3 regions of the Streptomyces sp. Je 1-332 genome follow, and region 3 is predicted to be linked to each of the others. Evidence: riboswitches for the same ligand, from Rfam matches in the RefSeq annotation. Region 3 holds a riboswitch; each other region holds the start of a gene.
What was found. A riboswitch is a leader RNA that binds a small molecule or an ion and turns the genes downstream of it on or off. The one in region 3 is predicted to bind thiamine pyrophosphate.
Positions count from the first base shown of each region.

Region 1 (3,268 bases), 5.7 Mb from region 3:
CCTCATGGCCGCCGGGAGGCTCTCGGCACCCGTCGGACTGCGAGGCGGCTGGCAGGACGTGGACGACGCCGTCCAAGCGCTGTTCGCGCGGAAGGTGCACGGAAAGGTCGTTCTCGACGTGGCCTGAGGCTGGGGAACAGGACACATGTGTCTCGCCCGCTGGTGGGCGGTTCGCGGCAGTGGACGAGAATGGACCCATGGATGTGCTGGCGGAGGTCTTGCGTGTTTCCGGTGCGCGTGGGGCGCTCGGGGTCGTGCTGAAGGCCGGAGGAACCTGGGGCCTGCGGCTGGACTCCTCTCCAGGAGCGGCACTGCATGTGGTGTCCCGCGGCACCATGTGGCTCCACGTCCCAGGCGAGAAACCACTTCAGGTACAGGCCGGAGACGCCGTCCTGGTGTCGCCGGGCACCGCTCACGGGATAGCCGGGGGCGCCGGCGTGACGATGGGTTCCTGCGACCGTGAGGCGGCGGCCCGGTCCTTGCGCGACGGCCGGGCCCTGCGGCTGGGCTCGGCGCCGGTGCAGACGGAGGTGATCGTGCTGCGCTACGAGCAGGACGCGGAGGTGCGCACACCGGTGCTCACCTCTCTCGCTCGGCCGATGCACGTCACGGCCCGGGAGAACGCCCAGCTCAGAAGAACCGTCGAACTTCTCGCCGCGGAGCTCGCACAGCCGCAGATCGGCACCACCGCCGCCGTCAACAGCATCGTCGACCTGCTGCTCGTCCAGTTCGTACGCGCCTGGCTGGCCCGCCACCCGCAGGAGCGGTCCGGCTCATGGCTGGGAGCGATGCGTGATCCGGTCGTGCGCGAGGCTCTGGCCTGCGTGCACGCCCGCCCGGGGCACCCCTGGACCACGGAGACCCTGGCCGCCGCGACGAGCGTTTCCCGGGCGACGCTGTCCAGGCGTTTCCGATCCGCCCTCGGGCAGACGCCGGGCGCGTACGTGACGCAGTGGCGCATCGATCTGGCGTCCGTCCGGCTCCGCGACACCGATGAGCCGGTCGAGTCGATCTCCGGCGCGGTCGGATACGGCTCTCCGCACGCCTTCAGCCGCGCCTTCCGACGTGCCCGAGGTGCGGCCCCGGGTGAGTATCGCTCTCGACTTCGCGAGTGATCGCACGCAGGCGACGACGACCGGCGTCACTTGGCCGCACCACCCGAAGTCCGGCACCCGCCCCCGCTCTGTCGAGCCGAGCGGAGCCCCGAGTGCGAACTCGTGTTCCCGGAGGAGGTACATTGCGTGGTGACCACCGCGGGAGCTCGGGAGTAGCCGGGCTGAGAGGGCGGACGGGACTTGATCCCCTTTCCGCCGACCGCATGAACCTGGACCGGGTAATGCCGGCGTAGGAAGGGTGTTGACGATGGAGAGTGCCTCCATACCTGCCCGGAACGGCCCTGCCGTTTCCCGTGCTGCTGTGGCGGACGTGATCGCGTCGGTGCGGACCTCCGCACCCCTTGTGCACTGCCTGACCAACGTCGTGGTGTCGCAGTTCACCGCGAACGTGCTGCTCGCGGCGGGGGCCGCCCCCGCGATGGTGCACAGCGCGGAGGAGGCCGGAGCACTGGCCCGAGTGGCCGGAGGCGTCCTGGTCAACCTGGGGACGGTGACCTCCGTGACGGCTGAGGCGATGCGCGTCGCGGTCAAGGAAGCGGCCGGGGCCGGGCGCCCGTGGGTGCTCGACCCGGTGGCGGTCGGCCCGCTGCCCTGGCGCACCGAGCTCGCCCACGAACTCCTGGAGAGCGCACCCCCGGCGGTCGTCCGCGGTAACCCATCCGAGATCCTGGCGCTGGACGGCGGCGGCGCGGGCGGGCGCGGCGTGGACAGCACGGACGCCCCCGAAGCGGCGCTGGCCGCGGCCGGCGCGCTGAGCCGACGCTACGGCTGCACGGTCGCCGTGAGCGGACCGGAGGACGTCCTCACCGACGGGACGCGAGTGGTGCGCGTGACCAATGGGCATCCGCTGCTGCCCCTGGTGACGGGAACCGGCTGCTCCCTCGGCGCCCTGGTGGCCGCTTGCACAGCCGTCACCGGCGACGCGCTGCTGGCCGCCACTGCCGCGACGGGCCTGCTCACGGTGGCCGCGGAAACCGCCGCCACCCGCTCGACGGGTCCCGGCACGTTCGCGGTCGCACTGATCGACGCGCTGCACGAGCTCAGCCCGGACCGGCTCACCGAGGCTCTCAACCTGCGTTGAGCTCGCGGGTGTTGGGGATGTCGCGGGGTTTTGCGGTGGGCGGTCGGCCTGGATGTCAGCGGCTGATCAGCCGCTAATCAGCCGCTGATCAGCCCCCGCCCGCCCAGGGGGGCGACCCCAACACCAAGTCTGCCAGCCCTCTCGGACACACACCCCCACCCCTGTGGATAACTCAAGGTTCCTGCATGTCAGGTGCCCTCCCCTTTCCCTACACCTCTTTCCCCAGCACCTCTTTCCCAGCACCTCCCGATGCGTCTCCCACGCCCCCACGCCCTCCCCCGGCCGGGAGACCCCAAGGAGCACCCATGCGACCACCACTCGACCTGTCCCTGTATCTCGTCACCGACACCCGGCTCTGCGGCGACCGCGGCGTAGCCGCCACCGTGGCAGCCGCCGTCAAGGGCGGTGTCACCGCTGTCCAGTTGCGCGATCCGGACGCCGACGACCGCACGCTGTGCGCGCTCGGCCGGTCGATCCAGGCCGAACTCGCGGACACCGGCGTCCCCTTGATCGTCAATGACCGCCTGGACGTGGCGGTCTGGCTGGGCGCGGACGGCATCCACCTCGGGCAGCGGGACGTCTCCCCCACGACCGCCAGGCACCAGCTCGGCCCGTACGCGTACGTCGGCCTGTCCGTCAGCCGTCCCGAGCAGCTGGCGCACGTACCCGATGCCGTCGATCACCTCGGTGTCGGTCCGGTGTTCCCGCAGGCCACCAAGCCGGACGCGGACGCCCCGCTCGGTCTGGGCGGCTTGGCCCGCATCGTCCGGGAGAGCCCGCTGCCCTGCGTGGCCATCGGCGGGATCGGCGTGTCCGAGGCCGCCGCGGTCAGGGGAAGCGGCGCGGCCGGGATCGCTGTCGTCAGCGCGGTCTGCGGGCAGCCCGACCCCGAGACCGCGGCCCGTTCCCTCGTCCGCACCCTGCGACCGGAGGTCTCCGCGTGACCAGCCCGCCCATCGCCCTCAGCATCGCCGCCAGTGACCCCTCCGGCGGCGCCGGGATCCAAGCCGACCTGAAGGCGTTCTCCGCGAACGGCGCGTACGGAACGGCAGTTCTGACCGCCCTGACCGCA
Region 1 covers NZ_CP160402.1:194,424-197,691, forward strand. The annotation lists gene ABXJ52_RS00960 (zinc-binding dehydrogenase) at 1-127, shown strand, start outside; gene ABXJ52_RS00965 (AraC family transcriptional regulator) at 198-1,115, shown strand; TPP riboswitch at 1,244-1,369, shown strand; gene thiM (hydroxyethylthiazole kinase) at 1,417-2,196, shown strand; gene thiE (thiamine phosphate synthase) at 2,502-3,140, shown strand; gene thiD (bifunctional hydroxymethylpyrimidine kinase/phosphomethylpyrimidine kinase) at 3,137-3,268, shown strand, end outside.
Region 1: linked by a shared signal. The riboswitch ahead of thiM (hydroxyethylthiazole kinase) and the one ahead of ABXJ52_RS26910 (thiamine ABC transporter substrate-binding protein) in region 3 are both predicted to bind thiamine pyrophosphate.

Region 2 (3,268 bases), 1.9 Mb from region 3:
GTAGTACGCGACGCTGCTTCGGGCGGGCGCGGTGCCCGCCCGAAGCGCGGCGCGAACCGTGCCTCAGTCGGCGATGGGCAGATACACCCGGTTTCCTGCTGCCGCGAACTCCTTGGACTTCTGGTCCATGCCCGCCGCGATCTCCTCCTGCGTGCCGCCGTGCTCACGCCGGATGTCGTGCGAGATCTTCATCGAGCAGAACTTCGGCCCGCACATCGAGCAGAAGTGCGCCGTCTTCGCGGGCTCCGCCGGCAGCGTCTCGTCGTGGAACTCCCGTGCCGTGACCGGGTCGAGGGCCAGGTTGAACTGGTCCTCCCAGCGGAACTCGAAGCGGGCGTCCGAGAGCGCGTCGTCCCAGTCCTGCGCGCCCGGGTGCCCCTTGGCGAGGTCCGCCGCATGGGCCGCGATCTTGTACGTGATGACGCCGGTCTTCACGTCGTCGCGGTTGGGCAGGCCCAGGTGCTCCTTGGGCGTGACGTAGCAGAGCATCGCCGTGCCCCACCAGCCGATCATCGCGGCGCCGATGCCGGAGGTGATGTGGTCGTACGCGGGCGCGATGTCGGTGGTCAGCGGGCCCAGCGTGTAGAACGGCGCCTCTTCGCAGATCTCCTGCTGGAGGTCGATGTTCTCCTTGATCTTGTGCATCGGGACGTGACCGGGGCCCTCGATCATCGTCTGTACGTGATGACGCTTGGCGATCGTGTTGAGTTCCCCGAGGGTGCCCAACTCGGCGAACTGCGCCTCGTCGTTGGCGTCCGCGATCGACCCTGGGCGCAGGCCGTCGCCGAGCGAGTACGTCACGTCGTACGACGCGAGGATCTCGCAGAGCTCCTCGAAGTTCTCGTAGAGGAAGCTCTCCTTGTGGTGCGCGAGACACCAGGCCGCCATGATCGAGCCGCCGCGCGAGACGATGCCGGTCTTGCGATTGGCGGTCAGCGGGACGTACGGAAGGCGCACGCCCGCGTGCACCGTCATGTAGTCCACGCCCTGTTCGGCCTGCTCGATGACCGTGTCCTTGTAGATCTCCCAGGTCAGCGCCTCGGCCTGGCCGTCGACCTTCTCCAGGGCCTGGTAGAGCGGCACGGTGCCGATCGGCACGGGGGAGTTGCGCAGGACCCATTCGCGGGTGGTGTGGATGTTGCGCCCGGTGGACAGGTCCATGACCGTGTCGGCGCCCCACTTGGTCGCCCAGGTCATCTTGTCCACCTCCTCCTCGATGGAGGAGGTGACCGCGGAGTTGCCGATGTTGGCGTTGACCTTCACCAGGAACTTCTTGCCGATGATCATCGGCTCGATCTCCGGGTGGTTGACGTTGGCGGGGATCACCGCGCGGCCCGCGGCGACCTCCGCGCGCACGACCTCGGGGTCGAGGTTCTCGCGGATCCCGATGAACTCCATCTCGGGTGTGATCTCGCCACGGCGGGCATACGCGAGCTGCGTCACCGCCTGGCCGCCGCGGCCCCGGCGGGGCTGGCGCGGGCGGCCGGGGAAGACCGCGTCGAGGTTCTTCAGGCCTCCGCGCGGCGAGGTGTGCTTGATCCCGTCGTCCTCGGGGCGGGGCGGGCGGCCCACGTACTCCTCGGTGTCGCCGCGGGCGATGATCCAGTTCTCGCGCAGCGGCGCGAGGCCCCTGCGGACGTCGGTGTCGATGGACTCGTCGGTGTAAGGACCCGAAGTGTCGTACAGGGTCACGGCCTTGCCGTTGGTGAGGTGCACCTGGCGGACCGGCACCCGCAGGTCGGGGCGCGAACCCTCGACATACGCCTTGTGCCAGCCGATGGACTTCCCGGCCTCGTCGCTCTGGTTCCGCGCGTTCTGCGTGTTCTGCGCGTTCTGCGTCGAGGCAGGCGTGCGTGCGTCCGATGTGGTCATGAGACCTACTCCCTACGCCGGCATTACCCGGTAACAGGTTCGGCGGTCGACGCAGCGGATTCCGTACTGTTCGTGCACTCTTGTGCCGATTCGTACGGAGGTCAGCGCCCTCTCAGCCCGGTGCTCCGAGCTCCCGCGATTGCAAAGGTGGCTCCACGCTAGCGTCATGTCGGGCGCGCTGAACAGAGGGCCCTCTCCGTTCTTGCGATGATCGGGCAGTGACCTCGACACAGCCGCCGTCCCAGCCGCCCGTCCCGAACGTGCCTCCGGACCCGCATGGGCACTCCCACAGCCACGGTCCGGCCGCGCCCGTCTCCAAGCATCTGCGCAAGGTCATCGCCGCCGTGCTGATCCCTTTCGCGACGGCGGTGGTCGTGGGCCTCGTGGTGCTCTGGCCCGGTGGCGCGCCGGGCCACGAACGCACCGGAGTCGGCTTCGACCGGCAGACCCAGTCGGCGGACGTGACGAAGGTGCAGGAGCTCCCCTGCAAGGACGTGAACGCCTCGCAGACCCCGCCCAACGGCGACACCTCCACCGCCGAGGGGCAGTCCGCCCAGTCTCGCGCGGAGGGCATCTGCAAGAAGGCCACGATCGAGGTGACCAGCGGCAAGGACAAGGGCCGCACCTTCACCGAGATCGTCCAGCCGGACTCACCGCGGCAGTTGCGCCAGGGCCAGGAGGTGGTGGTCGCCTATGAGCCGACGGCTCCCGAGGCGCTCCAGTACTCGGTCACCGACGTGAACCGCAAGCTCCCCATGGCGCTGCTCGCCGGGATCTTCGCGCTCGCCGTCGTCGTGGTGGGGCGGTTGCGCGGTGTCATGGCCCTGGTCGCCCTGGCGTTGAGCTTCCTCGTCCTGACGTTCTTCATCCTGCCCGCGATCCTGCAGGGCTCGAACCCGCTGGTCGTGGCGGTGATCGGGGCCAGCGCCATCATGTTGATCGCGCTCTATCTGTGTCACGGCCTGACGGCGCGAACATCGGTCGCGGTCCTCGGCACGCTGATCTCGCTGCTCCTCATCGGCCTCCTCGGCTCGCTCTTCATCGGCTGGGCCTCGCTGACCGGCAACACGGACGACAACACCGGCCTGATCCACGGTCTGTACCCGTCCATCGACATGAGCGGCCTGCTGCTCGCCGGCGTCATCATCGGCTCGCTCGGCGTGCTCGACGATGTGACGGTGACGCAGACGTCCGCAGTCTGGGAACTGCATCAGGCCAACCCCACCATGGGTTGGCGCGGTCTGTACGGCGCGGCCATCCGCATCGGCCGCGACCACATCGCCTCGGTCGTCAACACCCTCGTCCTGGCCTACGCGGGCGCCGCGCTGCCCCTCCTTCTGCTCTTCTCGATCGCCCAGAGCAGCGTGGGCACGGTGGCCAACAGCGAGCTGGTCGC
Region 2 covers NZ_CP160402.1:4,055,724-4,058,991, forward strand. The annotation lists gene ABXJ52_RS18315 (hypothetical protein) at 1-4, shown strand, start outside; gene thiC (phosphomethylpyrimidine synthase ThiC) at 64-1,872, opposite strand; TPP riboswitch at 1,865-2,019, opposite strand; gene ABXJ52_RS18325 (YibE/F family protein) at 2,091-3,268, shown strand, end outside.
Region 2: linked by a shared signal. The riboswitch ahead of thiC (phosphomethylpyrimidine synthase ThiC) and the one ahead of ABXJ52_RS26910 (thiamine ABC transporter substrate-binding protein) in region 3 are both predicted to bind thiamine pyrophosphate.

Region 3 (3,268 bases):
CCGAGCGCGGGCAGCGTGACGGTCCGCCAGGCGGTCCACCGCGAGGCGCCGAGCATCCGCGCGGCCTCCTCCTGGCGCGGGTCGAGCTGCGACCAGAGCCCGCCGACGGTCCGTACGACGACGGCGTAGTTGAAGAAGACGTGCGCGAGCAGGATCGCCCACACCGTCGTGTCGAGGCGTACGCCCCACATCTCGTCGAGCAGCCCGCCCCGGCCGAGCAGCGCGAGGAACGCGGTCCCGACGACGACGGTCGGCAGCACGAACGGCACCGTGACGACGGCCCGCAGAATCTGCTTGCCCCTGAACTCGAAGCGCGCGAAGACGTACGCGCCGGGGAGCGCGATCAGCAGGGTGAGCGCCGTCGAGGCGAGCGCCTGCCAGGTGGTGAACCACAGCACGTGCCGGACGTCGGACTGCCCGACGACCTCCGCGATCCGCCCGAACTGCCACTGGCCGCCGACCTTCAGGCCCCGCGCGACGATCGCGGCGACCGGATAGGCGAAGAAGACCGCGAAGAACGCGACGGGCACGGCCATGAGACCGAGCCGCGCCGCGCTCCCGCGCGCGAGCCCCTTACGGGACGTGCCTACTTCAGTACGAGCGAGGTCCACGACTTGACCCACTGCTCGCGGTTGTCGGCGATCTTCTTCGGAGCCATGGTCTCCGGCTTGTCGACGCTCACGCCGTGCTCCGTGAACAGCTCCGGCAGCTTGCTGCCCTCGCGGACCGGGTTCACGAACATGTTCAGCGGCATGTCCTCCTGGAACTCGGCGCTGATCAGGAAGTCGAGGAGCGCCTTGCCGCCCTTCTCGTTCTGGGCGTTGCCCAGCAGACCCGCGTACTCGACCTGCCGGAAGCAGGTGCCGGTCGCGACGCCGGTCGGCGCCTCCTTGGGCTGCGGCTTGGCGTAGCGCACCTCGACGGGCGGGGACGAGGCGTAGGAGACGACGAGCGGCCGGTCTCCCTTGGCCTTCTTGCCGCCGGCGGACCCGGAGAACTCCTCGTTGTAGGCCTGCTCCCAGCCGTCGACGACCTTGACGCCGTTGTCCTTGAGCTTCTTCCAGTAGCCCTGCCAGCCGTCGTCGCCGTACTGGGCGGCGGTGCCGAGCAGGAACCCGAGGCCGGGGGACGAGGTCGAGGCGTTCTCGGTGACCAGCAGATCCTTGTACGCGGGCTTGGTCAGATCGGCGAAGGACTCCGGCGGCGCGAGCTTCTTGTCGGCGAAGTACTTCTTGTCGTAGTTGACGCAGATGTCGCCGCTGTCGACGGGCGTGACCCGGTGCTTCCCCTGATCGACGCGGAACTGCGAGGCGATCTGGTCCGAGCCCTTGGCCTCGTACGACTGGAAGAGGCCGTTGTCGAGCGCACGCGACAGAAGCGTGTTGTCGACGCCGAAGAAGACGTCGCCCTGCGGGTTGTCCTTGGACAGGATCGCCTTGTTCACGGCGGCGCCCGCGTCCCCGTCCTTGAGGACGTCGACCTTGTACCCGGAGCTCTTCTCGAACGCCTTCAGTACGTCCTTCGAGACGTTGAAGGAGTCATGGGTGACGAGCGTGACGCTCTTGGAGTCGGCCTTGTCGCCGCTGTCGGACGAGCCGCCGCACGCGGAGAGCGCGACGAGCCCGACGCTCACCGCGACCGCGGTGAGCGTGATCTTCTTGGTGGTGCTCACTGAATTCATTCCTCCTGGAGTGACCAGGAAGAGACGCGGCCCTGCCCGCGGACCGAAGGGCCGGCGGGCAGGGCGCAACAGCTTGAGTGATGTCCGAACTTCCTACCCGGAATGACCCGGGCAAGGTTCAGAGGGTCTGCGGCCAACCTGTCCTTGGCTGCCGCACTCTCAGCGCTGTGGCGCTCCCCTGTCGGAATATGAAGATGTGTTTCGGATATGAAGTTGTCTTCTCACTCTGAAGTTGTGTTTCGGCCAGCCTAACGCTCTGCCGCGGCGAGCTGACCGCACGCCCCGTCGATCTCCTGGCCACGGGTGTCACGCACCGTGACGGGCACCCCATGAGCGGCGATGGCGTTCACGAAGGCCCTCTCGTCCTCCGGCCGCGACGCGGTCCACTTCGAGCCCGGCGTCGGGTTCAGCGGGATCAGGTTCACGTGCACGGGCTTGTTCTTGAGCAGCCGCCCGAGCCGGTCACCGCGCCACGCGTGGTCGTTGATGTCCCGGATCAGCGCGTACTCGATGGACAGGCGGCGCCCCGACTTGGCGGCGTACTCCCACCCTGCCTCAAGCACCTCGCGCACGTTCCAGCGCGTGTTGACGGGTACGAGGGTGTCGCGGAGCTCGTCGTCGGGCGCGTGCAGCGAGATGGCGAGGCGGCACTTGAAGCCCTCGTCAGCGAACCGGTGGATGGCGGGCACGAGGCCCACGGTCGACACTGTGATGCCACGCTGCGAGAGGCCGACCCCGTCGGGCTCGGGGTCGGTCAGCCGGCGGATCGCCCCGGTCACGCGGTTGTAGTTGGCGAGCGGCTCGCCCATCCCCATGAAGACGATGTTGGAGAGCCGCGCGGGCCCACCGGGAATCTCCCCGTCGCGCAGGGCCCGCATCCCGTCCACGATCTGGTGCACGATCTCGGCGGTGGACAGGTTCCGGTCGAGACCGGCCTGTCCGGTCGCGCAGAACGGGCAGTTCATCCCGCACCCGGCCTGCGACGAGATACACATCGTCACGCGGTCGGGATAGCGCATGAGCACGGACTCGACGAGCGTCCCGTCGAACAACCGCCACAGCGTCTTACGGGTGGTGTCGTCGTCGCAGCTGATGTGCCGCACCACGGACATCAGCTCGGGAAGCAGCGCCTCCTGGAGCTTCCCGCGCGAACCGGCGGGAATGTCGGTCCACTGCTCCGGGTCGTGCGCGTACCGCGCGAAGTAGTGCTGCGAGAGCTGCTTGGCGCGAAACGGTTTCTCGCCTGCGGCGGCGACGGCTTCCTTGCGCTCGGCGGGCGTGAGGTCGGCGAGATGCCGCGGCGGCTTCTTGGCTCCGCGGGGCGCGACGAAGGTGAGTTCTCCGGGTACAGGCATGGTGATTCCAGTGTCGCAGACTGCGGGAGCGCCACCCGGCCACCGTTCGGCGGAGGGTGCCCGGCCCAGGGGGCGGGGCTCCGTGGGCCTCTCGAAGTCGGTCGACAGGGCCTCTCACAGTGCGCCATCATGTGGTCACACAAGGTAAGTCAGCGTGTCGAGTGACTGCCGGCGAGGGGGACCCAGTGGAACCATCCGACGCACCCATCGCCCTCGACCGCGATGTGTTCAT
Region 3 covers NZ_CP160402.1:5,909,992-5,913,259, reverse strand. The annotation lists gene ABXJ52_RS26915 (iron ABC transporter permease) at 1-536, opposite strand, end outside; gene ABXJ52_RS26910 (thiamine ABC transporter substrate-binding protein) at 587-1,681, opposite strand; TPP riboswitch at 1,754-1,871, opposite strand; gene rlmN (23S rRNA (adenine(2503)-C(2))-methyltransferase RlmN) at 1,930-3,036, opposite strand; gene ABXJ52_RS26900 (methanogen output domain 1-containing protein) at 3,222-3,268, shown strand, end outside.